2 regions of the Acidovorax sp. FG27 genome follow, and region 1 is predicted to be linked to the other one. Evidence: predicted binding sites of a transcription regulator. Region 1 holds the regulator's gene; the other holds the start of a gene.

Evidence for each region. The regulator NrdR, encoded in region 1, represses ribonucleotide reductase genes. The targets are predictions, from matches to a motif close to CACNANATNTNGTG.
Region 2: a site for NrdR is predicted at 5,601-5,614, ahead of ABWV53_RS13180 (ribonucleoside-diphosphate reductase subunit alpha). Genes of this name have one in related genera too.

The regions. Positions count from the first base shown of each region.
Region 1 is NZ_BAABVY010000009.1:622,508-637,086, forward strand. Features, by position in the region: gene ABWV53_RS09835 (DUF748 domain-containing protein) at 1-2,345, opposite strand, end outside; gene ABWV53_RS09840 (lytic transglycosylase domain-containing protein) at 3,071-3,967, shown strand; ZMP/ZTP riboswitch at 4,006-4,158, shown strand; gene glyA (serine hydroxymethyltransferase) at 4,194-5,438, shown strand; gene nrdR (transcriptional regulator NrdR) at 5,473-5,922, shown strand; gene aroC (chorismate synthase) at 6,308-7,405, opposite strand; gene ABWV53_RS09860 (CBS domain-containing protein) at 7,649-8,101, opposite strand; gene ABWV53_RS09865 (O-acetylhomoserine aminocarboxypropyltransferase) at 8,204-9,514, shown strand; gene ABWV53_RS09870 (alpha/beta fold hydrolase) at 9,517-10,326, shown strand; gene ABWV53_RS09875 (Mpo1-like protein) at 10,417-10,788, shown strand; gene ABWV53_RS09880 (HAD family hydrolase) at 10,835-11,542, opposite strand; gene hemH (ferrochelatase) at 11,580-12,614, shown strand; gene ABWV53_RS09890 (polyhydroxyalkanoate granule-associated phasin) at 12,636-13,040, opposite strand; gene ABWV53_RS09895 (TonB-dependent receptor) at 13,473-14,579, shown strand, end outside.
Region 2 is NZ_BAABVY010000009.1:1,360,822-1,375,400, reverse strand. Features, by position in the region: gene ABWV53_RS13195 (carbohydrate kinase family protein) at 1-192, shown strand, start outside; gene ABWV53_RS13190 (hypothetical protein) at 316-1,026, opposite strand; gene ABWV53_RS13185 (ribonucleotide-diphosphate reductase subunit beta) at 1,207-2,382, opposite strand; gene ABWV53_RS13180 (ribonucleoside-diphosphate reductase subunit alpha) at 2,521-5,475, opposite strand; gene ampD (1,6-anhydro-N-acetylmuramyl-L-alanine amidase AmpD) at 5,851-6,438, opposite strand; gene ABWV53_RS13170 (sigma-54-dependent transcriptional regulator) at 6,428-7,930, opposite strand; gene ABWV53_RS13165 (two-component system sensor histidine kinase NtrB) at 7,945-9,642, opposite strand; gene ABWV53_RS13160 (PP0621 family protein) at 9,668-9,895, opposite strand; gene ABWV53_RS13155 (cytochrome C assembly family protein) at 9,892-10,689, opposite strand; gene ffh (signal recognition particle protein) at 10,776-12,155, shown strand; gene mdoH (glucans biosynthesis glucosyltransferase MdoH) at 12,235-14,271, opposite strand; gene ABWV53_RS13140 (sigma 54-interacting transcriptional regulator) at 14,573-14,579, opposite strand, start outside.

The DNA of each region.
Region 1 (14,579 bases):
GATTTCCAGCGCACGAGGTCGCTGCGCCCCGCCCCGCCCACCGAGGCCGTGGTGTCCGACGCCGTGCCGCCGTCGGTGGCCTCGGTGCCGCGCACCCGCAGCTCGTCCAGCGTGGCGTCGCCCCGCACGGTGGTGGAGGTGCCGCGTTCGCTCTGCGCCACCGCCAGTTCGCCCGAAAAGCTGCCCTCGGCACGGGCGATGCGCACGTTCAGCTGGTCTGCCACATAGGGCTCCAGCGCCTGCAGCGGCACATGGCTGGCCTGCACGCGGCCTTGCAGTTGCAGAGGCGCGGTGCGCAGCGTGCCCTCGTAGGCCACGCGACCCGGCTCGAATCGGCCGGACCCGACGCGGGCCGAGAAGGTGAGCGCCGACTGCGGCGCGGCACCCGCCTTTGCCAGCGGGGCGGCATCGCGCAGGCGGATCTGCAGCGACGACACATCGACCGCCACCGGCCGCACGTTCGAAGCGTCGCGGAACGCCACCGCACCGCCTTCCACGCTCGAGTCGGCCAGCGTGACCGTCCAGGCAGGGGACTGGGGGCCCTTCGGGGCGGGGCCGTCCGGGGCGGCGGCGGGTGCCGGCGCCAGCCAGTCCTCGAAGGCCCAGCGGCCGTCCGCATCGCGCGCCACATGGAAACGCGGCTCGGCCCAGGCCAGCCGGCCGATGCGTACCTCGCGCTGCGCGGGGCGCACCCAGGCGTCTTCGACGGTCAGGCTTCGCCAGTCCGCCAGGCGGCGCTGGCCCGGGCGCGGCATGCCAGCTTCGGCCAGCGTGGCGCCACAGCCTGCGCCGTCGCCGGCGCATGCCAGGGCGACATCCCGCGCGGACACCCTGGCGAGCCGGGCCAGCCAGGCGGAACCGTTCCAGGCCAGGCCCAGGTCGGCGTCGAGCGCCCCGCTGATGCGTGGCCGCAGGTGGGCCTGCAGATAGGGCGACGCCAGTGCCAGCGGCACCGACCGCAGCGACACCGCCGCAGATGCCGACGACAGCGTGGCCTGCCCCGCGAGCGCCAGCCGCCCCGCCTGGCCCGGCGCGGAATCACCCGAGAACTCGGCCTCGGCCTGGAAGTGCAGCGGCTCCTTCAACGGCCAGGCGATGCCTGAGCTGGTGAGGTTCACGCCACGGGCCTCCCACCGGGCACCGCCTGCGGCCTGGTCGGTCCAGCCCAGCCGGGCCTGGCTGAGCGAAGCGCGCTCCACCTGAATGCGCCAGGGCTCCCCGCTGGGCGCGGCGGCACGGGCACCTGGCGCCCCCGGCGACGCGGGCGGCCCGCCCCAAGGGACTGCGGCCGAGGCGCCCGCCGCCTCGCCAGAGAGCAGGTCCAGCGCGCCGTCGGCCCGGCGGCGCATCTCCACATGCACACCGAGGCCATCGACGGCGGCGAGCCGAACCCGGCGCTGCAGCGGCTGCACGCTGCCCAGCTGCACGTGCAATGCGTCGAACGCCACCGTCTCACGCCCTTGCCGGTCCAGCAGTCGGGCATCGTGCACGGTCGCCGTTCCGGAGAGGTCGACCGAAGGCTGCTCGGCTTGCTCGAAAGCCACCTGCAGATCGGCATCGAGCCGGCCGGACTGCAGCCGCAACGGCAGGCTGGCGGGCAGGTAGGGAGCCAAGGGAGCGAGGTCGAACTGCTGGATGCGCAAACGCACGTCGGCACGGTGATCGGCCGCGAACGGAGTTGCCTCGGCCGTGGTTTCGAAGGGGCTGCCGTTGAGCAGGAAGGCCAGCCGCGGCGTCACGGTGACCTCGCGGTGGGTCGGCAGGGTGCTGAGAAAGGGGAGCGCCAGGCGCAGGTCGCGCACCGACTGGGTCCGTCCGGCGACCCGGTCCTCGTAGTCGATCGCCCCGCCGGAGACCGACAGGTTGTACAAGGCCAGCCGGGCCGGGCCGTTGGATGCGTCCGGGGCCGATGCGCCCGGGCTCGAGGCCAGACGCTCGATCACGTCGTCGATGTCATGGCGGCCAGGCGCGACTTGCGCCCAGCGCACCACCGGCTCTTCGATGTCGATGGCGTCGATGACCGGGGCCAGCCTTACCAGGGACTGGATGGCCGCATCTATATAGAGGCGTCCGATTTCCACCTGGGAGCCGCTGCCGTCCGCCGTCGCCATCTTCACGCCGCGCAGCTCCAGCTCCAGCGACCACGGCTTGAACTCGACCGCCTCGACCGTCACCGCACGGCCCAGCCGTTGCGTGCCTTTTTGCTCCAGTTGCGCCTTCAGCACCACGGGAACCAGCCACCAGGCCAGCACACCCAGCAGCACGACGGCCGCCGCGGTCCAGCCCAGGGCTCGCAACACCCGCAGGGCCCATGGCGCACGGGAAAAAAAGAAGTTGGATGACAAGATGTTTCTGAACGAGGCGGCAGGAACAGGCATTCCACCAGAAACGCCCCCATGCACCTTGTAAAGAAACGAAAAAAAGAAAGCCCGGTGACGAAAGGATTCGTCACCGGGCTTGACGGCGGACACGAAGGTCCTCTGCCATCGATTTGCGTCCCCGAGATGAACGTCGGTTCGGCAGGAAGCAAGGTATTGCTTCCGAGGGTGGCCAGCCGGGACTCCTGCCGCAGGTCCATGGCGCTGAACGCCCTCGGACACGCTGCAGAAGCCCCTTTTGGCATGCCTGTCGCAACAGGCAATGCCACCTTACCCCGCACTCGGCACCCGCGCAAATGCTTTCGTCAATGGTCCGGGGCCCGTCCATTGACGACCGTTCCGCAAGGCCGCCAAAAGTGTGACAAACCCATGTCCAGGCCCCTGGTGAAAACCCTTGAATTTCGGCAAGTACTGTGATTTCCTACAGTTTTGTTATCATATATTGTTCTAAGAAACTGGTTTGTTAGTGTTGACCTAGCATTTAGAGCGCTCCTAGAATCCGCCAGCCCGAAATTCCGGGCTGGTTCAAACCCCCACTCCGCTGCCGACCCCGGCTAAGTCAGTTCGCATCCATCGACACGCTGCCGCGTGCGACGCGAACTCGATGGCGTACCAATCCAGGCGAGAAGCCTGGCAGCGCCCCCTGATCCCAGGAGGGTGCTTCACAGGTCTCGACTCAGAAAGGAAGAGCTATGACAGCGTCAGGAACATGGTTGGCCGGTATACGAACGTTCGTCTCCGATGTCACCGACGGCTTTCTGGAAATCACCCACAGCGGTTTCGCCCTCGTCGGGCTGGCCCTGGCCTTCGTGGTCATCACCCTGACGGCCCGGCCCGACCTGCGCGATGCGGGCGAAGCGCAGTTGCGCAACTGGCTGCAGGCCCGCCAGGTGGCGATGCTGGGCGCACCGGTGGAGCCGGGCGCCAGCGAACGCGCCACCGCCAGCAACCCGAAGGATCTTCCTAAGGAGCAGGCGGCCGTCGCGTACTGGCTGAGCAAGAAGTACCGCGTGGCGCCCGAGCCGCTGGCGGTGCTGGTGTCCGAGGCCTACGACATCGGCTCGCGCACCAAGCTCGACCCGACCCTGATCCTCGCCATCATGGCGGTGGAGTCGAGCTTCAACCCGTTCGCCCAAAGCTCGGTGGGCGCCCAGGGCCTGATGCAGGTGATGACCCGCGTGCACACCGACAAGTACGACAACTTCGGCGGCCACTTCGCGGCCTTCGACCCCGTGTCCAACCTGCGCGTGGGCGTGAAGGTGCTGCAGGAATGCATCACGCGGGCGGGCTCGCTCGAGGGCGGACTGCGGCACTACGTGGGCGCGGCCAACCTGCCCGACGACGGCGGCTATGCGGCCAAGGTGCTGGCCGAACACTTCCGCCTGCGCCAGGTGGCCGCGGGCCGCTCGGTGCCGCTCACCACGCCCCAGCCGATGGCGCCGCCGCCACCCGCCATGCTGTCCACCAAGGCGCCGGCATCGGCTGCGCCTGCCGCCCCGGCCTCCACGACCGGCACCACGGCCACGGCGGCGCCCGAGGCGGCACCGGCCAACGAGAAGGTCGCCCTGCTGACGGGCGCCGAGGGCTGATCCCCCGCGCCCAGGGCCATTGGCGGCTCGGCTACACTAGCAGGGCACGCGACTGGCGATAGGCGCGGCGACCTTTTTCGGGGCGCCGCCGCTGACGTGGAATCCGGCAGGAGGCACCTCCTGTGACCACTGGGAAGCGTGCCGCACCGATCTCGTCGCCGTGCGTTCCGCCGTTCGCCTGGGCAGCCCTTGTTGCAAGGGACACAAGTCATAGGACTGCCACGCCATGTACCAACGCCATATCCTTGTCGAACAAGCCGATCCCGAAGTGTGGGCGGCCATCCAGGCGGAGAACGTTCGCCAGGAAGAACACATCGAGCTGATCGCCAGCGAAAACTACGCCTCGCCCGCCGTCATGGCGGCGCAAGGCTCGCAGCTCACCAACAAGTACGCCGAGGGCTACCCGGGCAAGCGCTACTACGGCGGCTGCGAAAACGTCGACGTCGTCGAGCAACTGGCCATCGACCGCGTGAAGCAGCTCTTCGGCGCCGATGCCGCCAACGTGCAGCCCAATTCGGGCTCGCAGGCCAACCAGGCCGTGCTGCTGGCGTTCCTCAAGCCTGGCGACACCATCCTCGGCATGAGCCTGGCCGAAGGCGGCCACCTGACTCACGGCATGCCCCTCAACATGAGTGGCAAGTGGTTCAACATCGTCTCCTACGGCCTGAACGACAAGGAAGAGATCGATTACGACGCGCTGGAAGCCAAGGCGCGCGAGTCCAAGCCCAAGCTGATCATCGCCGGCGCCTCCGCCTACAGCCTGCGCATCGATTTCGAGCGCTTCGCCAAGATTGCCAAGGAAGTCGGCGCCATCCTGTGGGTGGACATCGCCCACTACGCCGGCCTGGTGGTCGCGGGTGAATACCCCAATCCCGTGCCGTTCGCCGACGTGGTCACCTCCACCACGCACAAGAGCCTGCGCGGCCCGCGCGGCGGCATCATCCTGATGAAGGCCGAGCACGAGAAGGCGATCAATTCCGCCATCTTCCCCGGCCTGCAGGGTGGCCCGCTGGAACACGTGATCGCCGCCAAGGCCGTGGCCTTCAAGGAGGCGCTGACGCCTGAATTCAAGGCCTACCAGCAGCAAGTGGTGAAGAACGCCAAGGTGTTCGCCGAGACGCTGATCGCGCGCGGTCTGCGCATCATCAGCGGCCGCACCGAAAGCCACGTCATGCTGGTGGACCTGCGCGCCAAGGGCATTACCGGCAAGGTGGCCGAAGCGGCCCTGGGCCAGGCCCACATCACCATCAACAAGAACTCCATTCCGAACGACCCGGAAAAACCGATGGTGACCAGCGGCATTCGCGTGGGCACGCCCGCCATCACCACGCGCGGCTTCAAGGAAGAGGAAACCCGCATCACCGCGAACCTGGTGGCGGACGTGCTGGAGAACCCGCACGACGAAGCCAACCTGGCCGCCGTGCGCGCCAAGGTGCATGCGCTGACCAGCCGCTTCCCGGTCTACCGTTGAAGCGCGACCGACGCGCCGCCACCGCCCGCCCGCGATGAAATGCCCCTTCTGCAGCCACGCCGAAACGCAGGTGGTGGAGACACGGGTTGGCGAGGACGGTGATTTCGTGCGGCGCAGGCGCCAATGCGGCGCCTGCGAAAAGCGCTTCACCACCTACGAGCGGCCCGAAGTCAACTTCCCCACCATCGTCAAGAAGGACGGACGGCGGGTGGACTACGACCGCGCCAAGCTCACCGGCTCGTTCACGCTGGCGCTGCGCAAGCGGCCGGTCAGCACGACCCAGATCGACAGCGCCATCGAGCGGATCGAGGAAAAGCTGCTCAACCTGGGCCAGCGGGAGATCTTCTCCAACCGCATCGGCGAGCTGGTCATGCGCGAACTCAAGAAGCTCGACAAGGTGGCCTATATCCGGTTTGCGAGCGTCTACCGCAGCTTCGAGGACATCGACGACTTCCGGGCGATGGTGGACGAGGTGCGCAAGTAGCCATCCGGCCGGCAGGCCGTGCGCACAGGCTGCGCACGTTACCCGCCGACGTGGCTTTATGCCGGCGCCTACCTTGGCCGAATTCGGCTCATGTCGAATGCTATTTTTTTGATAGCTACCAGCGTTTATTCCTCGGGCGCTTGCAGCCTATTTGACTGCTAGTCCACCACGAACTGCTGATAGCGGATGGCCGCCCGGCAGGCCGATACCAGGCAGTGAACCGTTCGCCTCGCGCTTGCCGAACGGCTGGCAAGCCCCTTGCCCTGGCTTCGACAAGCTCAACCCGAAAACGGACTTGTATCCACCGACCGGCATGGGCCCGGCAGGCGGGTCAGGCGCAGACAGGGCCGCGCCCTCCCCGGCCTCGCCTTGCCCTGCCTGCGACTCAGGAGCGCGACGCCTTGATCGGCGCCACCGCCGCCACCACGTCACCGCATTGGGCACGGTGCCGCAGCGCATGCTCCATCAGCACCAGCGCGAGCAGCGCCTCGGCGATGGGCGCGGCGCGGATGCCGACGCAGGGGTCGTGCCGGCCCTTGGTGATGACCTCGGTGCTCTGGCCATGCACGTCGATCGACTCGCGCGGACTGATGATCGAGCTCGTCGGCTTGATGGCGATGGTGGCCTCGATGTCCTGGCCGCTGCTGATGCCCCCCAGGATGCCGCCTGCGTTGTTGCTCGCGAAGCCGTCCGGCGTCAGCGAATCGCCGTGGGTGGTGCCGCGCTGGGCCACACTGTCGAAGCCCGCGCCCATCTCCACCCCCTTGACCGCGTTCAGCCCCATCAAGGCATGGGCGATGTCGGCGTCGAGCTTGTCGTAGAGCGGCTCGCCCAGGCCCACCGGCACGCCGGTCGCCTGCACGCGCAGCCGTGCGCCGCAGGAATCGCCGGCCTTGCGCAGCGCGTCCATGTAGGCTTCCAGTGCCGAGACGTCGGCAACGGGCGCGAAGAACGGGTTGTGCGGCACGTGGTCCCAGCTCTCGAACGGAATCGGCAGCTCGCCGATCTGGGTCATGCAGGCGCGGAACGCGGTGCCGTACTTCTCGCGCAGCCACTTCTTGGCGACGGCGCCAGCCGCCACGGTGGGCGCCGTCAGCCGCGCCGAAGAACGCCCGCCGCCACGCGGGTCGCGGATGCCGAACTTGTGCCAGTAGGTGTAGTCGGCATGGCCCGGGCGAAAGCTCTGGGCGATGTTCGAGTAGTCCTTGCTGCGCTGGTCGGTGTTGCGGATGAGCAGGGCGATGGGCGTGCCGGTGGTGCGGCCTTCGAAGACGCCGGAGAGGATCTCCACCGCATCGGGTTCGGCGCGCTGGGTGACGTGGCGGCTGGTGCCGGGCCGGCGGCGGTCCAGGTCGGCCTGGATGTCGGCCTCCGACAGTTCCATGCCCGGCGGGCAGCCGTCGATCACGCAGCCGATGGCCGGGCCGTGGGATTCACCGAAGTTGGTGACTGCGAAAAGGGTGCCGAGTGTGTTGCCGCTCATGGCGCGGGATTATCCCAGAGCCCCAGCGGGAGCCGGTGACGTGCGGCCCCACCGACAAAGAAAAGCAGCGTCAGAGCCAGTCGACGGGCACGGGGTCTGCGCCGGCACGGCCCCGCCCATCAGATGGCCGCAGAGCAGGCCAAGCCAGCGGACCCCGCGGAACCGGCTTCGCCCGGCTGCTGGCGTCGTTCCCCATCCCGGCGTGCGCAGCGCGACGAAATAACGGGGAAACCGCGCAGCGGCTCAGGGGGTTGGTGCCTTCTCTTCAGGCCAGTCGCGGATGTAGGCCTTCAGCATCTGGTTCTCGAAGTTCTGGCTGTCCACCACGGCCTTGGCCACGTCGTAGAAGCTGATCACGCCCATCAGCATGCGCTGGTTCATCACCGGCATGTAGCGGGCATGGCGGCCCAGCATCATGCGGCGGACCTCGTCCATCTCGGTTTCCAGCGTGCAGGTGAGCGGCGCGTCGTCCATGGCCGTGCGCACCAGCATCGTGCCCACGCTGCCGCCGTTCTTGACCGTCGCCTGGATCACCTCGCGGAAGGTGAGCATGCCCACCAGGTCGCCGTGGTCCATCACCACCAGCGAGCCGATGTCCTTCTCGGCCATCACCTGCACCGCCTGCGACAGCGGCTCGTCCGCCGTCACCGTATAGAGCGTGCTGCCTTTGACGCGAAGGATGTCACTGACTTTCATGGGTGTCTCCGGGGATTCAGGCCCGCGCGGGCCACGGGTAGATAACGAAAGAATATAGCCCACAATGTCCCGCACATCCGTACATCAGGAGACAAGACAACCATGCCCGGCTATTCCGATCCCGGCTTCGACACGCTGGCGCTGCATGCAGGCGCCGCACCCGACCCCGCCACCGGCGCGCGCGCCGTGCCCATCCACCTCACCACCTCGTTCGTCTTCGAGTCGAGCGACCACGCCGCCTCGCTCTTCAACCTGGAGCGGCCCGGCCACGTCTACAGCCGCATCAGCAACCCGACCAACGCGGTGCTGGAGCAGCGCGTGGCCGCCCTGGAAGGCGGCGTGGGCGCCATCGCGGTGGCCAGCGGCCAGGCCGCGCTGCACCTGGCGATCTGCACGCTGATGGGCGCGGGCAGCCACATCGTCGCCAGCACCGCGCTCTATGGCGGCTCCCAGAACCTGCTGCACTACACTCTCCGTCGCTTCGGCATCGAGACCACCTTCGTGAAGCCGGGCGACATCGACGGCTGGCGCGCCGCCGTGCGCCCCAACACCAGGCTGTTCTTCGGCGAAACCGTGGGCAACCCGGGCCTGGACGTGCTGGACATTCCTGCCGTCGCGCAAGTGGCGCACGACGCCGGCGTGCCGCTGCTGGTCGATTCCACCCTGACCTCGCCCTGGCTCATCAAGCCTTTCGAGCACGGCGCCGACCTGGTCTATCACTCGGCCACCAAGTTCCTCTCGGGCCACGGCACGGTGATCGGCGGCGTGGTGGTCGATGGCGGCAGCTTCGACTGGGACGGCCCGCGCTCGAAGGGCAAGTTCGCCGAGTTGACCCAGCCCTACGACGGCTTTCACCAGATGGTGTTCACCGAGGAATCCACCGTGGGCGCCTTCCTGCTGCGCGCCCGGCGCGAAGGGCTGCGCGACTTCGGCGCCTGCATGAGCCCGCACACCGCCTGGCTGATCCTGCAGGGCATCGAGACGCTGCCCCTGCGCATGGAGCGCCACATGCGCAACACGCAGCGCGTGGTCGAATTTCTGGCCGTCCAGCCCTTCGTGGCGCGGGTGGGCCATCCGCTGCTGGAATCGCACCCCAGCCACGCACTGGCGCAGCGGCTGCTGCCACGCGGCGCCGGCTCGGTCTTCAGCTTCGACCTGAAGGGCACCCGCGCCCAGGGCAAGGCCTTCATCGAGGCGCTGAAGGTGTTCAGCCACCTCGCCAACGTGGGCGACTGCCGCAGCCTGGTGATCCACCCTGCCAGCACCACGCACTTCCGCATGAGCGACGAGGCGCTGCAGCAGGCAGGCATCTCGCAGGGCACCATCCGCCTGTCCATCGGGCTGGAGGATGCGGACGACCTCATAGACGACCTGAAGCGCGCGCTGAAGGCCGCCGAGAAAGCGGGAGGCTGAGCATGTACCTCGACGTCAACGGCGCCGCCACGTATTGCTACACCGGCGGCAAACCCTTCGATGCGGCCAAGCCCACCGTGGTGCTGATCCACGGCGTGCTGAACGACCACAGCGTGTGGGCCTTGCAGAGCCGCTACCTGGCGCACCACGGCTGGAACGTGCTGGCAGTGGACCTGCCCGGGCACTGCCGCAGCGCGGGCGACGCGCCCGAGAGCGTGGAGCAGGCGGCCGAATTCATCGTCGCCCTGCTGCAGGCGGCCGGCGCGCCGCGTGCCGCGCTGGCCGGCCACAGCTGGGGCTCGCTGATCGCGCTGGAGGCGGCCGCTCGGTTGCGGGACCGCGTCACCCACCTGGCGCTGGTCGGCACGGCCTACCCCATGAAGGTGTCGCCCGCCCTGCTGGACGCCGCGCTGAACGAGCCCGAGAAGGCGATGCGCATGGTCAACGTGTTCTCGCGCAGCACGCTGGCGCCGCCCTCGGGAGCGGGCGCCTGGGTGTTCGGCGCGGGTATGGCGCTGGGCCGGCGCGTGCTGCGCTCCAACACCGCGGTCAACGTGTTCCACCGCGGCTTCCAGGCCTGCGACCGGTACACGGGCGGCGAGGCGGCCATGGCCCGCGTCACCGCGACGGTGCTGTTCGCCCTGGGCCGCCAGGACCAGATGACCCAGCCGAAGGCGGCGCAGGGCCTGATCGCCGCGGCGCGGTCGGCGGGCCTGGCCGTCACGGTTACAGATCTGCCCAGCGGCCACCAGCAGATGTCGGAAGCGCCCGACGAGACGCTGTTCGCGCTGCGCGACTTTCTGGCGCGCTGATCGCGGGGCCGGCCCCCTGGCGCGGCGGGCGGCCGGCTTCTACACTGGTCTGGAGCGCCTCGCCCTCCAGAAGGCGCCAGGAGACACGCTATGCCCATCCCGACCCAGGCGGCGCCCTCGCCGCGATCGGCGCACCCCGCCGGCGCCACGCCGGTGGACCCGCGCAGCTTCCGGAGCTTCGCGGAGTTCTATCCGTTCTACCTGACCGAGCACAGCGACCGCACCTGCCGGCGCCTGCACTTCGCCGGCTCCACGCTGGCGCTGGCCTGCCTGGCGCTGATGGTCGCCACCGGGCATGCGGCGTGGTTGCTCGTGGGACTGCTCTGCGGCTACGGCTTCGCCTGGGTCGGGCACTTCGTGTTCGAGAAGAACCGGCCCGCCAGCTTCAAGCGGCCGCTCTACAGCTTCATGGGCGACTGGGCCATGTACCGCGACATCTGGCGGGGCAAGGTTTCACTATGAAATCAGGCTCCAGCGCTTGATCCACCTGGGCATCCAGCTACTTTTTTCATAGCCCCGCGTTCCACAGCGCGCAGAGCCCGCGCAGGTCGGTCACCGTGGCGTGCGGCAGGTGCGCATCGTCCAGCGGCCAGGGCTTGCCGGTGCGGTTGATCCACACCGCCTGCATGCCGGCGGCGACCGCGCCCCGCGCATCCATCGCCGCGTCGTCGCCCACGTGCAGCACCTCGTGCGGCGCCACGCCGGCCGCCTCGGCGGCGGCCCAAAAAATGCGCGCATCGGGCTTGGCCACGCCGAACTCCCGCGCACTGACGCTGGCGCGGAAATACTGGCCGATGCCGATCAGCTGGATGTCGGCATTGCCATTGGACAGCGCCACCAGCGGGTGCCGTGCCGCCAGGCACTCCAGCGTCTCCAGCGCGTCCTCGTACAGGTCGACCCGCTGGCGCTCCGCGAAGAACACCTCGTAGCCCCGCTCGGCCAGCGCCGTGTCCTCGCCGGCCGCATGCAGCGCCGCGCGAATGCTCTCGCGCCGCAGCGCGCTCAGGTCGTGCGACAGCTGCGGGTGCGCAGCCACCACGCCCGCCCGGATGGCACGCGCCGTCTCCGGCACCGCCAGCAGCGCGGCCGTGGCCGGCGCCGTGGTCAGCAGCCAGGCCCGCAGTGCCTGCTCCGCCCGCTCGATGGTGGGCCAGACCGGCCAGAGGGTGTCGTCCAGGTCGAGGGTGATGGCGCGGATGCGGGAAATGTCGAGCATGGCGGCGAGCATAACGGCCATCCTCCACAATGCCGGCATGTCCGCCACGCCCCTGCCCGCCCAGCCGCCCGCCAGCTCCGGCGGCCCTCGCACCGCCATCCTGCTCTGCAACCTCGGCACCCCCGACGAACCCACCGCCCCCGCCCTGCGGCGCTACCTCGCGCAGTTCCTGGGCGACCCGCGCGTGGTGGAGATTCCGCGCGTGGCGTGGCTGCCCATCCTGCACGGCATCATCCTGCGCATTCGGCCGGCCAAGTCGGCCGCCAAGTACGCCAGCATCTGGATGCCCGAGGGCTCGCCCCTGGCGGTGTGGACGGCCAGGCAGGCCGTGATGCTGCGCGGCTGGCTGGGCGAGGCAGGCTTGCGCGTCGGGGTGCGCCACGCCATGCGCTACGGCAACCCCTCGATCGCATCCCAGCTCGAGGCTTTGCGGGACGAAGGCGTGGACCGGGTGCTGGTGCTGCCGCTCTACCCCCAGTATTCGGCCACCACCACCGCCAGCGTGGTGGACGACGTCACGGCCTGGGCGCGGCGCCAGCGGCGGTTTCCGGAGCTGCGCTTCGTCAACAGCTATCACGACCACCCCGCCTACATCGACGCGCTGGCGCAGAGCGTGCGGGCGCACTGGGCGCGCGAGGGCGGCCCGGCCGAGCAGCTGGTGATGAGCTTTCACGGCATTCCCGAGCGCAACGTGCGCCTGGGCGACCCGTACCAGGCCGAGTGCCTGGCCACCGCCCGGCTGCTGACGCAGGCGCTGGGCCTGGCGCCGCACCAGTTCCGGGTGACCTTCCAGTCGCGCTTCGGCAAGGCGAAGTGGCTGGAGCCCTACACCGAGCCCACGCTCGTCGCCATGGCCGAGGCCGGCACGCGCAGCGTGGACGTGATGTGCCCGGGCTTCACGGGCGACTGCCTGGAGACGCTGGAAGAGATCAACATGGAAGCCCGCGAGGCCTTTCTGCACGCGGGCGGGCAGGCGTTCCGCTACATCCCGTGCATGAACGACAGCGGCCCGTGGATCACCGCCCTGAGCCAGATCGCCCAGCAGCACCTGGGAGGCTGGCCGGTGCGCTGACCGGCCGTCAGGCGCCGCCGGTCACAGCCGGTTCAGCCGTTTCGCATTGGCCACCGCCGCGGCGCGCACTGGCGCCAGGCCCTTGCCCATCACCCCCAGGGCGGCGGACTGCCACTGCGCGGCCAGCGCCTGCTGGCCCGCCCACGCCTGAGCGCCCCAGGGCGTGAACCAGCTGCGCGCCATGCTGGCCGCGAGCGCGGGGCCGGCCACCATGGACTGTGTGGCCATCGCCATCCAGGCCTGGGCGAAGGCGGTCTGCTTTTCCGCCACCATGCGGGTGAACTCGCGCTGGTCGCGCGCGGAAGGGCTGGCCCCCGCAGCGGCCATGCGGGCGAGTCGATGGGCGATGACCTGCGGGGCGGCGACGGACAGCTCCGTCCCCTGGCGCCACAAGGCCGCGGCCTTTTGTTGGTTTCTGCGTGTCATGTGTCGAGGCTCCCGGGCATGGCGCCCTGTGACGTGGTGTGCTGGATGAGCAAACCCTGGGCCATGCTGCGGCAAGGACCGCACGCAATGCGTAGGCATCGAGCCCGTCAACGCTTACGCACTTGATAACGGTTCTCATTCCCCCTAGAATGCCGGGCTTGCAAGCATGCTTCTCTGGTGGGGGAGGCCCCCTGGAGCGCGATGCAGTGCCCCGGGGGGGCCTGCTGCTGCGGCCCACCGCCAGCGGCGCCGCTTCTCACCCGTTTTTACCAGACAAGCCGGCCCAGCCTTCCCGCCCCTGGCGGCTTGCCTGCCGCAATGCCACGCCGTGCCCGCGCCTCTGGCGCTTTTTTTTCGCCAGTCCGCAGCCGGTCGTCCTCGCCGCCCGTTTCCGTTGCTCATCCACCCTTCGCCCTGCATCCAGGCCATTCCATGACCCGACTCCATCCCATCGCGGCAGCCGCAGTGCTCGCCTTGCACACGCTGTCCGTCCAGGCACAGAACACCGCGCCCGCCGCGCCGGCCACCGCGGCCGCGGCATTGCCCACCGTGGACGTCAGCGCCAGCGCCGATGCGTCGGCCCAGGGCCTTTCGCCCGCCTACGCCGGCGGGCAGGTCGCACGCGGCGGCCGGGCCGGCATCCTGGGTACGCGCGACAACATGGAGACGCCGTTCTCCATCACCAGCTACACCAACGAGCTGATCCAGGACCGCCACGCCCGCAGCGTGGGCGACGTGCTGCAGAACGACCCCTCCGTGCGCATGGCGCGCGGCTTCGGCAACTTCCAGGAGTCGTACTTCATTCGCGGCTTCCTGCTCAGCTCCGACGACGTCGCCTACAACGGCCTCTTCGGCCTGCTGCCGCGCCAGTACATCGCCACCGAGCTGTTCGAGCGGGTCGAGGTGCTGCGCGGCGCGTCGGCCTTCCTGGTGGGGGCCAGCCCCAACGGCGGCGGCATCGGCGGCAGCATCAACCTGCTGCCCAAGCGGGCCCCCAACGAGCCGCTGACGCGCATCACCACCAGCGTGGACGACAGCGGCAACGCCACGGTCGCGACCGACATCGCCCGCCGCGTGGGGCCGCAGGGCGACATCGGCATTCGCCTGAACGCGGCCTACCGCGGCGACGGCACGGCGGTGGATGACGAGAAGAGCCGGCTGGGCCTGGTTTCGCTGGGCGCGGACTGGCGCAGCCGCGACGTGCGGCTCTCGGGCGACATCGGCTGGCAGGACAACCGCCTGAAGCGCACGCGCACCAACGTCACGCCCTCGGCCACCCTGGCGGCCATCCCTGCGGCGCCGGATGCGAGCTCCAACTGGGCCCAGCCCTGGACGTATTCCAACGAGAAGGACATCTTCGGCACGCTGCGCGGCGAATGGGACATCGCCAGCGACGTCACCGCATGGGCCGCCTACGGCCTGCGCCGCAGCAAGGAAGCCAATTCGCTGGCCAACGTGACCCTGTCTTCCGCCGGCAACGGCGCCTTGACCACCAGCCGCTTCGACAACGCCCGCAAGGACCAGGTCGACACCGGCGAG
Region 2 (14,579 bases), 740 kb from region 1:
GATCCCACCGGATGCGGCGACGCGTGGCGCGGTGCTCTGCTCTTCGGCCTGGAGCGCGGCTGGCCGCTGAGCCGGTGCGCGGCGCTAGGCAACCGGCTAGGCGCGCTCAAGATCGCGCAGCGCGGCCCGCAGAACTACACACTCGATTTCTCCGTGGAGTCGTGGGCCGACGGCGCTGGCGCCCTCGCTTGATCGCTGGTCGCCCGTGGCCGGGCCACCGTTCATCCGGCCCGCCCGTCCCCTGGGCCGCAGGCGGACGAAAAAAAACCCGGTGCAGGCACCGGGTGTTCAAAGACGCTGAGGTCTCGTCGTTGCTTACGGCTTGCCGCCGGTAGGAAACGGCCACGCTGCCTGTGGGTTCAGCGTCGTCTGCGCCGTGGGGGCTGCCGCTGCGGGGGCGGGCGCCTTGGCGGCCTTTTTGGGCGCCGCGGCCTTCTTGGCGGCAGGAGCGGCGGCGGTCTTCTTCACTGCAGCGGTGGCTGCCGGCTTGGACGAGGCGGCCTTCTTGGCGGGGGCGGCGGCCTTCTTGGCAGGTGCTGCAGCCTTCTTGGCAGGTGCTGCAGCCTTCTTGGCAGGAGCGGCCTTCTTCGCTGGTGCAGCGGCCTTCTTGGCAGGCGCAGCGGCCTTCTTGGCAGGTGCCGCAGCCTTCTTGGCGGCAGCGGCCTTCTTCGCCGGTGCGGCGGCCTTCTTGGCGGGCGCGGCCGACTTCTTGGCAGGAGCGGCGGCCTTCTTCGCCGGTGCGGCAGCCTTCTTGGTGGAGGCTGCGGCCTTCTTGGCAGGAGCGGCCTTCGTCGCGGAGGCAGCAGCCTTCTTGGCCGGTGCGGCCTTGGCGGTCGTCGCAGCCTTCTTGGTAGCCGTGGTGGCCTTGATCGCAGTCTTGGCAGCAGGCGCTGCCGCCTTCTTGGCCGGCGCGGCCTTCTTGGCGGTGGTCGCGGTGGTCTTCTTTTCTGCCGTCACCTTCTTGGTAGCGGAGGTCGTCTTGGTCGAAGCAGCCTTGTCGGCGGCCGGTTTTTTCGCAGTTGCCATCATTTTCTCCTTGGGTCGATTGACAAAGAGCACTTCATGCCTGCATTGGGCACGCAGTGATCCATGGCCATGGGCAGTGCCCCATGGCCATGAACGCGGGAACGCCCCAGGCCAGTGCGATCCGCGAGGCGCACTGTCGAGGGGCGTGGAAGAAGGTGCATGGCCTGGAATACCGGGATGCTAGTCCCAGGACAACGCGCCGCCGGACTGGTACTCGATGACACGGGTCTCGAAGAAGTTGCGTTCCTTCTTCAGATCGATCATCTCGCTCATCCAGGGGAAAGGGTTCTCTTCGTTGGGGAAGAGCGTTTCCAGGCCGATCTGCGTGGCCCGGCGATTGGCGATGTAGCGCAGGTAACCCTTGAACATCGAGGCATTCATGCCCAGCACGCCACGGGGCATGGTGTCTTCGGCGTACTGGTACTCCAGCTCGACGGCCTGCAGGAACAGGCCCTTGATCTCTTCCTTGAACTCGGCGGTCCAGAGGTGCGGGTTCTCGAGCTTGAGCTGGTTGATCAGGTCGATGCCGAAGTTGCAGTGCATCGACTCGTCGCGCAGGATGTACTGGTATTGCTCGGCGGCACCGGTCATCTTGTTCTGGCGGCCCAGCGCCAGGATCTGCGTGAAGCCGACGTAGAAAAACAGACCTTCCATCAGGCAGGCGAAGACGATGAGCGACTTCAGCAGGGTGCGGTCGGTCTCGGGTGTGCCGGTCTTGAAGTCGGGGTCCATGATCGCTTCGATGAAGGGGATCAGGAACTGGTCCTTGTTGCGGATCGACGCGACCTCGTTGTAGGCGTTGAAGATCTCGCTCTCGTCGAGGCCCAGCGACTCCACGATGTACTGGTAGGCGTGCGTGTGGATGGCCTCTTCGAACGCCTGGCGCAGCAGGAACTGGCGGCATTCGGGCGCGGTGATGTGGCGGTACGTGCCCAGCACGATGTTGTTGGCGGCCAGCGAATCGGCGGTGACGAAGAAGCCGAGGTTGCGCTTGACGATGCGGCGCTCGTCCTCGGTCAGGCCGTTCGGATCTTTCCAGAGCGCGATGTCGCGCGTCATGTTCACTTCCTGCGGCATCCAGTGGTTGGCACAGGTGGCCAGGTACTTTTCCCAGGCCCACTTGTACTTGAACGGCACCAGCTGATTGACGTCGGTCTGGCCGTTGATGATGCGCTTGTCGGCCGCATTCACACGGCGTGCGACGGGTGCGACGGGGGTGCTGGAAGGCTGCGCGGTGCCGGCAGTTTGCGGATGCGCAGCAGTGCTCGGGGAGGGCTCTGCAGGACGGTAGCCGGGCAGGCCGCCGTCCGTTGGTTTTTGCGATGAGGGCTTGACTTCTTCGTCCCAGGTCAGCATAGATTTTCCAGTGCTCTGATTATGGAAGCAGCGCTGCAAAATGGAAAGCGCTGCACGGGGTGCTGCCGTGTTTTTTGTTGCTCTACAGCACATGCACCGCGCCGCTGTTTTTGGCGGTTCGCGGTGCATGGCGGCACATCACTGGCAGGCTTCGCAGGTGGGGTCGTCGATGGCGCAGAACTTCACATCGGTGGCGGGCAGCGCGGCGGCCTGGGCCTGCGCCGCCGCTGCTGCGGCTTCCAGCGCGCTGGGTGCCGCAGCGGCGGACGAGCCCGCAGCCTGGCCGTTGCCTTCGCTGCCCGATGCGACGGAGTTGAGCTGACGGGTATTCACCGTGCTCATCTCGACGTGGGTGGCGCTTTGCGTGCGCAGGTAGTAGGTGGTCTTCAGGCCGCGGATCCACGCGAGCTTGTAGGTGTCGTCCAGCTTCTTGCCCGATGCACCGGCCATGTAGATGTTCAGGCTCTGCGCCTGGTCGATCCACTTCTGGCGGCGCGAGGCGGCCTCCACCAGCCACGAAGGAGCGACTTCGAAGGCCGTGGAGTAGAGCGCCTTCACTTCCTGCGGCACGCGGTCGATGGCATGCAGCGAGCCCTTGAAGTGCTTGAGGTCCATGACCATCACGTCGTCCCAGAGCTTGAGGCGCTTGAGGTCGCGCACCAGGTACGCGTTGATGACCGTGAACTCTCCGGACAGGTTCGACTTCACCGACAGGTTGCCGAACGAGGGCTCGATGGAGGCGTCCACGCCGACGATGTTGGAGATCGTGGCCGTGGGCGCGATGGCCACGCAGTTGGAGTTGCGCATGCCGTCGGCCGCGATCTTCTTGCGCAGGGCATCCCAGTCCAGCGTGGAAGACCGGTCCACTTCCACGAAGCCGCCGCGCGCTTCTTCCAGCAGTTTCAGGCTGTCGATGGGCAGGATGCCGCGGTCCCACAGGGAGCCGGTGTAGCTCTCGTAGCGGCCGCGTTCCTTGGCCAGCTCGGTCGAGGCCCAGTAGGCGTAGTAGCAGATGGCTTCCATCGACCGGTCGGCGAATTCCACCGCGTCCTGCGACGCGTAGGGAATGCCCAGCTCGTACAGGCTGTCCTGGAACGCCATCAGGCCCAGGCCCACCGGACGGTGGCGCATGTTGGACACGCGGGCCTTCTCGACCGCGTAGTAGTTGATGTCGATGACGTTGTCGAGCATGCGCATGGCCGTCGAGATGGTCTTGCGCAGCTTGGCGTGGTCGAGCTCGCGACCGTTCTGGCCATCCTTCAGGTGGCGCATCAGGTTGACCGAGCCGAGGTTGCAGACCGCGGTCTCGGTATCGCTGGTGTTGAGCGTGATCTCGGTGCAGAGGTTGGACGAGTGCACCACGCCGGCGTGCTGCTGGGGCGAGCGGACGTTGCAGGCGTCCTTGAACGTGATCCAGGGGTGGCCGGTTTCGAACAGCATCGTGAGGATCTTGCGCCACAGGTCGGTGGCCTGCACCGTGCGCGATGGCTTGATCTCGCCGCGTGCGGCCTTGGCTTCGTAGGCGACGTAGGCCTTTTCGAATTCGGCGCCGAAGAGGTCGTGCAGGTCGGGAACGGTGGACGGAGAGAAGAGGGTCCAGGTGCCCTTTTCCATCACGCGGCGCATGAACAGGTCGGGGATCCAGTTGGCCGTGTTCATGTCATGCGTGCGCCGGCGGTCGTCGCCGGTGTTCTTGCGCAGTTCCAGGAATTCCTCGATGTCCAGGTGCCAGGTTTCGAGGTAGGTGCACACGGCGCCCTTGCGCTTGCCGCCCTGGTTCACGGCCACGGCCGTGTCGTTGACGACCTTCAGGAAAGGCACCACGCCCTGCGATTCGCCGTTGGTGCCCTTGATGTGCGAGCCCAGGGCGCGCACGCGGGTCCAGTCGTTGCCCAGGCCGCCCGCGAACTTGGAGAGCAGCGCGTTTTCCTTGATGGACTCGTAGATGCCGTCCAGGTCGTCCGGCACGGTCGTCAGGTAGCAGGAGGACAGCTGGGAGCGCAGCGTGCCGCTGTTGAACAGCGTGGGCGTGCTCGACATGAAATCGAACGACGACAGCACTTCGTAGAACTCGATGGCACGCGCTTCGCGGTCGGACTCGTTCAGCGACAGGCCCATCGCCACCCGCATGAAGAACGCCTGCGGCAGCTCGATGCGGTCCTTGCGAACGTGCAGGAAGTAGCGGTCATACAGGGTCTGCAGGCCCAGGTAGTCGAACTGCAGGTCGCGCTGCGCGTTGAGCGCCTTGCCCAGCCGCACCAGGTCGAACTCCAGCAGGCGCGGGTCGAGCAGTTCGTTGTCCACGCCCTTCTGGATGAAAGTCGGGAAGTAGGACTGGTAGGCGTCGCCCATCTCGGCCGGAGCCACGTCGCGGCCCAGCACTTCGCGCACGATGGTGTGCAGCAGCAGGCGGGCGGTGGCGTAGGTGTAGTCGGGATCTTTCTCGATCAGCGTGCGCGCGGCCAGGATGGAGGCCTTGTAGACCTCGTCCATGGGCACGCCGTCGTACAGGTTGCGCATCGTCTCGGCCACGATGGGCGCGGCCTGCACGTCGGCGCCCAGGTTGGCGCAGGCGGATTCGATGAGCTGGTGCAGGCGCAGGATGTCGAGATCCACGCGCTGGCCGTTGTCGATCACGCGCAGCGCGGGCATGGCGGGAGCGAGCTTTTCCTGGTGGTGCACGCGTTCCTGGGCACGGCGCTCACGATAGAGCACGTAGGCACGGGCCACTTCGTGGTGACCGCCGCGCATCAGGCCCAGCTCGACCTGGTCCTGCACGTCCTCGATATGGAACGTGCCGCCGTTGGGGCGCGAACGCAGCAGGCCGCGCACCACCGCCTGGGTCAGCGCATCCACCACTTCGCGCACGCTGGCCGAGGCCGCACCCTGGGTGCCGTGCACGGCCAGAAACGCCTTCATCAACGCCACGGCGATCTTCTGCGGCTCGAACGGAACCACCGCGCCGTTGCGGCGGATGATCTGGTAGTGCGACAGGGTGTTTTGCGTGGGCAGACCGGTGTTTTCGTCGGCATCGGGCGACGACGAAGGGGGGCGGTTGGCGTCCAGGGCGGGGGTGTTCAGCGCAGCTTGCATCGGATCCTCTGTGGCTGTCGGGGAGAAAGGGCCATGCGGGCAGCAAAGGTGCCGCATGGCGCGCGAAATGGAGTGGCAGCAAGTGCCTGCCAACACTATATCTGGGGTGTGGGGGTGGCGCAAGACACTACATGTAGTGTTTCGTGACGGTAGGGGCATTGCGCGTTTGTGGTCAGAAACCGACGGTTTCAGGCGCATGCCCCGACCTTTGCGCCGGGGACGGGGGCGCTATTCTCGCAGCAGTTCAGAGGGAAAAAAGCGTTCGCGCTTCAGAAGATGCGTTCGCACAGACGACCGCGATGCAGCTGGCGTTCTTCTCCTACGCGCGTTCGGCCCCGGATGCGCGACTGACGGGAACGCCCCGTGGTCGGCTGGTCAACCTGCTGGAAAAGACGCAGTCGGCCAGCCCAGCCGGCGTCGCAGCAGCGCCCAATCGAACCCCGGTCCCGGATCGTTCTTGCGCCCGGGCGCCACATGCTCGTGGCCAGCGACGTGCGCGATGGGAAACCGCTCGGCCATGTGGCCGCACAGCGTCGCCAGGGTGTCGTACTGCGGTGCTTCGAAAGTCAGACCCTCCAGCCCTTCCAGCTCCACGCCGATCGAATCGTCATTGCAATTGCTGCGGCCCCGGTAGGCGGAGGGGCCGGCATGCCAGGCGCGCTGCAGGCCATCGACGAACTGCAGCAGCGTGCCGTCGCGGCGGATCAGGAAGTGGGCCGACACCTGCAGCCCGCGGATGGACTGGAAGTAGGGGTGGGCGTCCCAGTCCAGCGTGTTGGTGAACAACTGTTCGATGGCCGGACCGCCGTACTGACCGGGGGGCAGGCTGATGGAGTGCACCACGATCAGGTCGATGACCGCGCCCTCCGACCGGGGGCCGAAGTTCGGCGATATGCAGCGCCGCGCAGGTAGATACCAGCCGCCGTCCCAGAGGTGGTCGGTGGGCGCCGGCTCAGAGGCCATCGTCGGCCCCCTCGCTCGCATGCGGCGTGGCGATGTTCAGCCGTTCGATGCGATAGCGGATCTGCCGCAGGCTGATGCCCAGGCGCGCTGCCGTCGCCGTGCGATTGAAGCCGGTCTCCTTCAGGGCCCGCACCAGGATCTCGCGCTCCTGCTGGTCCAGCCAGGCCTGCAGGTCGTGGGGCAGGGTCGGCGGCACGCCTGCCGCATCCGCTGCTGGCGCCGCTCTGTCGCCCTCGGCGGCAGAAGGGGCTTGCAGGGGCTGGGCCTCCTGCGGGTGGGAGGGGGGCGCGGACGATGCCGGGCTTTCCACCACCAGGTCCTGCCCGTCGCTCAGCGCCACCGCCCGATGCAGCAGGTTTTCCAGTTCGCGGATGTTGCCGGTGAGCGGGTAGCGCGCGATCTGCCGGAGCGCGTCGTCCGTCAGGCGCGGCACCGGGCTGCCGGATTCCTGTCCGATGCGGCTCAGCAAGGCGGCACACAGCGCCGGCAGATCCTCGAGCCGCTCGCGCAGCGGCGGAATCATGAGTTCGATGACGTTCAGCCGGTAGTACAAATCCTGCCGGAAACGGCCCGCTTGAACGTCGGCTGCCAGATCGCGGTGAGTGGCGCTCACGATCCGCACGTCGACAGGCTCTTCCTGCGTCGAGCCGAGCGGCCTCACGGAACGTTCCTGGATCGCCCGCAGCAACTTCGACTGCATCGCGAGCGGCAGGTCACCGATCTCGTCGAGAAAGAGCGTGCCGCCGCGAGCGGCCTGGAAGTAGCCGTCGCGGTCTTGCGAGGCGCCGGTGTAGGACCCCTTGCGGGCGCCGAAGAACTCGGCTTCCAGCAGGTTTTCGGGAATGGCTCCGCAATTCACGGCGACCAGCGGGCCCTCGTTGCGCTGGCTGCTGGCATGCAGGGCGCGTGCGACCAGTTCCTTGCCGGTGCCCGACTCGCCCCGGATGAGGACGGGCGCCATGCTGCGGGCGACCTTGGCGATGCGCTGCTTGACGTCCTGCATCGCGGCCGACTCGCCGACCAGGCGCTGCAGCGCGTAGGTCGGCTTGTGGGCGTCGCCCGCGCCTCCTGCCAGGCGCGGGGCGCCGGCGCCCCGTGCCACCCGCAGGGCGGTGGTGTGGCCCGGGTCCTGCACCGCCGAGGCGACCACGGAGCGGAACTGCCGCAGATCCACCGGCTTGGTCAGGTAGTCGAACGCGCCGCAGCGCAGTGCCTCCACCGCGTTCTCGGCGGAACCGTAAGCCGTCATGACCACGCAGCGCTCGCGCCGGTTCTGGTTGCGCAGGTCCTGCAACAGCTCCATGCCGAAGCCGTCGGGCAGCCGCATGTCGGTGATGACGGCGTCGAAGCGCTTGGCGCTGAGCTGCTCGCGCGCCTCGGCCACGCTGGCCGCGGTCTCGACGCGGTAGCCCTCGCGCAGCAGGGTCAGCTCGTAGAGCGTCCGCAGGTCGGGCTCGTCGTCGATGACAAGAATGGAGGCAGCGGGATTCATGGTTCCAGGGGGCGTCAAACGACGATTGTGTCAAACAGCGGGGTCTTGCCGGAGGTCGGCCGCACGGCCTTGCGGAAGCTCACGATGAACGCATTGCCGCTGACGGTGCCGCGCCCGGCCAGTTCGCGCGACGAGCGCTGGTAGCCGATCGAGGCGCCATGGCGATGGCACAGCTCGCGGCAGATATAGAGGCCCAGGCCGCTCGAGCGGCTCTCCGACGAGAAAAACGGCTCGAACAGGTGGCGCTCCACCGACTTGTCCAGCGGCGCCCCGTCGCTCCACACCTGCAGGCTCAGGTGGCCCGCCGACGTCATGGACGTTTCCAGGAAGAGCGAGTCGGCGTGGGGGCCCATGTACCGGAGCGCGTTGTCCAGCAGGTTGACCAGCACCCGCCGCAGGTGGTCGGCATCGAATTCGACCTGCATGTCGGCGGCCTGGAGCGACAGCTGGGCGACGCGCCGGGCAGGGTCCTGCGCGCGCCAGTCGTTCCAGACCTGGGCCACCACATCGTCCAGCGCCAGCACGGCCGCGGGCGCGTGGCTGATCTGGTGCTGCACCCGCGCGATGTCCAGCACCTCTTCCGCGATGCGCGCCAGCCGGTCGCCGTTTTGCTGCACCATCTGGGCCAGGCGGCGGTGGGTGGGTTCGCTCAGGTCTTCTTCCAGCAGGGCGCTGGCCTGCATGATGGCCGCCAGCGGGTTGCGGATCTCGTGCGCGACGGCGGCGGACATCCGGCCCATGGCGGCGAGCTTCTCGGTGCGCAGGCGAGCTTCCATCTCCCGCAGGTCGTGCAGGAACATGACGCAGAGCGGCTGGCCGCCGCTGGACGAAGGCGCGTCACCGGGGTTGGACGTGAGCCAGGTGCGCACGCGAAGCCCCAGCGGCCTCTGGCCGGCCTGCAGAATGTCCACGTCCGCAGACTGCGGCTGCTCGTGCCCGAAGGTGCGCCGCGCCAGCGTGCGCAGGGGCGCCCAGTCTTCGGTGGCCGCAAGGGCGAAGGGCACGGCCAGCGGCGCCTCATGGCCGAGCAGCAGCAGCGCCGCCGGGTTGGCCATGCGCACCACGTTGTCACGGTCGAGCACCAGCACCCCATCCGCCAGGTTCTCGATGATGCGAGCGCTCACCGCTTCCTGCGCGCGCGCGGCCATCTGGCTCTGCTGGGCGGCCTGCTGCACGCTGATCAACCGCGTCGCCAGTTGGTGAACGAGGTAGGCGACGACGAAGTAGCCCGTGCCGGTGAGGCCTGCCTGCAGGTAGCGCTGGGTCAGGTCCCCGCCCGATTGTTCTCCGATCCACCAGACGCCGGCCAGCGTGAGCAGCGTGGCGGCCGCCGTCGTGCCCAGGGCGAGCGTCAGCGTGCCCATCACGCCCGCCATCAGGATCGGCAACCCGAAGAGCGGGGCGAAGTTCATCGCGCCCACGTGCAGCGTCTGCATGGCGGTGAACATCGCCAGATCGACGCCGACCGATGGGAGCCAGTGCGCACCCGCCTGCGGCGGGGGCGGTGCGTGGTGGGCCCAGATGCGCAAGGCGGCCGTGGCGACGAGGTACCCCACGCAGAGGGCCATCAGCACGGGCTCGTGGATCTGGTTCAACGCGGCGCCCAGGCCCTGCAGAAACAGCAGCGCCAGCGCCACCATCACGCGGCCCGTCAGGAAACCATGCCAGAGGCGCAGGAATGGGCCGTCGGCGGTACCAGGGCGTGACTGCATCAGCACGGCGTGGCGGGCGGCGCTCTCAAGCGGGGCCCCGCTGCAGGTGCTGTGGGCTGCAGTAGGCATGGGGGCCGTCCATCAGCGCCTCGGACTGCGGAACGTGCGTGCCGCAGTGCGCGCAGGCGACCATCTGGTCCACGGGCAGTGCAGGCGGCGGGCGGCGCGTGGCCGCAGGGGGCGGACTGCGCCGCTGGTGCCGCCAGATGGCCCAGGCGACCAGCAGCAGGGCGGCCAGCAGAAGGTACTTCATAGCGTGCGGCCCAGCACCACTTCGAGCACGAAGCGCGAGCCGGCATAGGCCAGCAGCAGCAGTGCCGCGCCGGTGTAGAGCACCCGCACCGCACCCCGTCCGCGCCATCCGAAGCGGGACCGGCCCGCCAGCAGGATGGCGAAGGTGACCCAGGACAGCAGCGAGAAGACGGCCTTGTGGTCCCATCGCCACGCGCGCCCGTAAAGCACCTCTCCGAAGAGCCAGCCGGCGATCAGCGTGGCCGACAGCAGGGCGAACCCGGCCGTGACGAAACGGAAAGTGAGCCGCTCCAGCGCGAGCAGGGGAATGCCGCTGTGCGAGTCCGACGCCAGCCGGATGTGGCGTTCTGCCCGCGTCATGAGCCAGGCGTGCACTACCGCGGCGGCGAACAGCCCGTAGGAAGCGATGCCCAGCGCCAGATGCAGCGGCAGCCACGGCGAGGCCGTCACGTGCAGTGGCTGGCCCGGGAAGACCATTGCCAAAATCACCGTGGCGGCGCCCAGCGCGGCAAGGGTCCAGCGCGCCTGCATCTGCGGGAAGAGCTGCCGCTCGACCACATAGGCCGTCAGCACCAGCCAGGCGGTCATCGACAGCGCAGGGCCGAAGCCGAAATGGGGCGTCTGCCCGACCAGTCCCCAGGTCAGCACCGCCCCGTGCAGCAGCCAGGCCAGCCCCAACGCGAGCCGGCCGCCCTGCGCGCCCAGCCGCGTTCCGGCGGCTGCCGGCAGCGTGTAGGCCGCTGCCGCGGCCAGGGCCAGCAGCCAGCCGGGCAGGGACGTGCTGGGTAAAATCATGGGTTCACAGTTTAGCCTTTCGCCCGCCTCCGGCAGGCAAGGCCGCCGGCCGCGATCCACGGGCCGGCCCATCGGAAATGATCCCTATGGCCTCCGCTCTTACCGACAAACTCACCCGACTCGTCAAGGAGATGCGTGGCCAGGCCCGCATCACGGAGTCCAACGTCCAGGACATGCTGCGCGAAGTGCGCATGGCGCTGCTCGAGGCCGACGTGGCGCTGCCGGTGGTGCGCGACTTCATCGCCCGCGTCAAGGAAAAGGCGCTGGGACAGGAAGTCTTGGGTTCGCTCAAGCCCGGACAGACGCTGGTGTCGATCGTCAACCGCGAGCTGGCGGCCACGATGGGCGAGGGCATCGCCGACATCAACCTCGCCGCGCAGCCGCCGGCGGTGATCCTGATGGCCGGCCTGCAGGGCGCCGGCAAGACCACCACCACCGCCAAGCTGGCCAAGCACCTGATCGAGAAGCGCAAGAAAAAGGTGCTGACCGTGTCCGGAGACGTCTATCGGCCGGCCGCCATCGAGCAGCTGAAGACGGTCACGCGCCAGGCGGGCGCCGAGTGGTTCCCCAGCACGCCCGACCAGAAGCCGCTCGACATCGCGCATGCCGCGCTCGACTATGCCCGCAAGCATTATTTCGACGTGCTGCTGGTCGACACGGCCGGCCGCCTGGCGATCGACGAAGTGCTGATGCGCGAGATCCAGGAGTTGCACGCAGCGCTCAAGCCCATCGAGACGCTGTTCGTCGTCGATGCCATGCAGGGCCAGGACGCGATCAATACCGCCCGCGCCTTCAAGGAAGCCCTGCCGCTGACGGGCATCGTGCTGACCAAGCTCGATGGCGATTCCCGCGGCGGCGCGGCGCTGTCGGTGAGGCAGGTGACCGGCGCGCCCATCAAGTTCGCGGGCGTGTCCGAGAAGATCGACGGTCTGGAGGTCTTCGACGCGGAGCGCCATGCCGGCCGCATCCTCGGCATGGGCGACATCGTGGCCCTGGTCGAGCAGGTCAGCGCCGGCGTGGACATGGAGGCCGCCCAGAAGCTCGCGGCCAAGGTCAAGAGCGGCGACGGCTTCGATCTGAACGACTTTCTCTCGCAGCTGCAGCAGATGAAGCAGATGGGCGGCCTGTCGAGCCTGATGGACAAGCTCCCTTCCCAGCTGACGGCCAAGGCTGGCCAGGTCGACATGGACAAGGCCGAGCGCGACATCCGCCGCAAGGAGGGCATCATCCAGAGCATGACGCCGCTGGAGCGGCGCAAGCCGGAGCTCATCAAGGCCACGCGCAAGAAGCGAATCGCCGGTGGCGCGGGTGTGCAGGTGCAGGAAGTCAACCGGCTGCTCAATGAGTTCGAGCAGATGCAGGGGATGATGAAGAAGATGAAGGGCGGCGGCCTGATGAAGATGATGAAGAAGATGGGTGGCCTGAAGGGCGGCCTGCCGGGCATGGGCGGCATGCCCCGCTTCTGACGCGCCGAGCCCGGGGTGCCGTTGTGGCGCCCCATGAAAAACGCCCCGCATTGCGGGGCGTTTTCGTTGTCGAGCGCGCTCAGGCCACCTTGAGCACGGGCCTTGCCAGGCGGGTGGCATGCAGCCAGGCACGGCGCAGCACGGGTGGCGACCACGATTCCTCGGGGATCAGCAGCAGGCGCTGCGAGCGGGCCGCTTCGCCCACGCCGATGTGGCTGGTCAGCACGGTCAGGGGAATCGACAGGGCCAGCGGCAGGCCGACCGGCAGCAGCCACACCAGCGCGCTGCCGTCGACGAAAGCCACCGCCACGGCCAGGGCCGCGACCACCAGGCTCATCGGCGCCAGCTTGCGGGCCGCTTCGCTCCATGGCACGGCAGCGGCTTCTCGGGGAGGCGACTTCCAGTCCAGCTTGATGCCGGTAAGGGCCACCACGACGAACAGCGAATGGGCCAGCATGCGGATGGGCGCTTGCAGGATGGCGAGCCCGCTCTCCAGCACGGCGCTCTTGAACAGACTGGCGGTGCCGCCGTACTGCTGCTGCTCGCGGCGCATCAGGATGGCGGTCACGCCCAGGATGCGGGGCAGGAACAGCATGCACAGCGTCCAGGCCCACAGGCCCACCAGTTCACTGGGCAGGATGTTCCAGTCGGCCACCAGGCGCGCGCCCGACAGCCACAGCGCCGTGCCCAGGGTGATGAAGGCCAGCCACAGGGGAGCGGACAGATACGCCATGGCGCCGGTCACGAACATGGAGCGGTGCACCGGGTGGATGCCGGGTTCGGCCATCAGGCGAGCGTTTTGCAGGTTGCCCTGGCACCAGCGGCGGTCGCGCTGCAGCTCGGCCAGCAGGTCGGGCGGTTGCTGTTCGTAGCTGCCCACCAGGTCGGCGACCAGCCAGACGTGGAAGCCGGCGCGGCGCATCAGTGCGGCTTCGACGAAGTCGTGCGACATGATGCCGCCCGCCAGGCCGCCCGTGCCCTTGATGGGGGCCAGGGCGCAGTGGTCCATGAAGGGCTTCACGCGGATGATGGCGTTGTGGCCCCAGTAGTGCGACTCGCCCAGTTGCCAGTACTGCATGCCCAGGGTGAAGAGGCGGCCGCCGACGCGGGAGGCGAACTGCTGCGCGCGGGCGTGCAGGGTGACGTGGCCGATGGCCTGGGTGGCGGTCTGGATGATGCCGGCCTGGGGGTTGGCTTCCATCAGCTTGGCCATCGAGACGATGCAGTCACCGCTCATCACGCTGTCGGCGTCTAGCACCACCATGTAGCGATAGTCCTTGCCCCAGCGGCGGCAGAAGTCGGCCACGTTGCCGGCCTTGCGGTGGGTGCGGCGGGTGCGCAGGCGGTAGTACACCTCGACCTGGGGCTGCTTCGGGCTGCTTGCCAGCGCGGAGCGCAGTTCTTCCCAGGCGGCGCGCTCGGCGGCGGCGATGGCGGGGTCGTAGCTGTCCGACAGCACGAACACGTCGAAGGTCTTGCCGTGGCCGGTGGCCGCGACGGACTCGCAGGTGGCGCGCAGGCCGGCGAACACGGTGGCCACGTCTTCGTTGCAGATCGGCATGATGATCGCGGTGCGGGCATCGGGGGCCAGGCTGTGGCTGTCCACGCTGCGGGCCGACAGCGAATGGCGGTCGCCCTTGAGCATGACCCAGAAGCCCATCAGCGCCGTCAGGAAGCCGGAGACGACCCAGGCCGAGAGCAGGGCGAAGAGCGCGAGCTGGCCGTACTCGAGCCATGCGCTTTCATAGTTGGGTTGCACGCCGGCGAACAGGGTCGTCGCCAGCGCACTGCTGACCAGGGCCAGCAGCAGGAACACGGTGCGGCGCTGGCGGGCCGCGGCTTGCCAGGTCTGTTCCGGCTCGTTGGGGCGCGCGGCCTTCGAACGGCCCGTCAGGCGCATCAGCGCGGCGGTGCTCACGCTGTTCCAGAAACCGCGCCAGGGGCGGGCGGGCATGGAACCGCGGTGCACCGGGGGTGCCGTGAGGGAGTTGGGGTGGCGGTCCTCGCGCAGCGGGCTGCGGGTCGAGGCGACCGGTGCGGGATAGCTGGAGCCCAGGCGGGCGACAGCGGCGGCATCTGGAGCAGCTGCGTCAGCCAATCCAGTCCGTGAAGACATAAGTGGATCCATGGGGTGCTCACTGCGTTGGGTTGCGTTGGAAGGCAGCCAAGCGCCCGCCCGCACCGCGCCGGGCGAGCGGGTGCGGAAGGCTGGAGAGGGGTTGCGCGCTTGGTTCATGCGGTACATAGGGCAAACCCCGTGCCAACCGCAAAAAAGCGTTAACAATCAAGCGCTTGGAGCAATTTGCCGGGTTGCTTGCCGGCCGCGCTGACCGGATGGCCCCCAAAACACGGGTTTTTGTCGCAAAACAGCGACCTGTCGCACCCCGTGAAATGCGTTTTCCTTTGAAATCAACGACTTAGTCG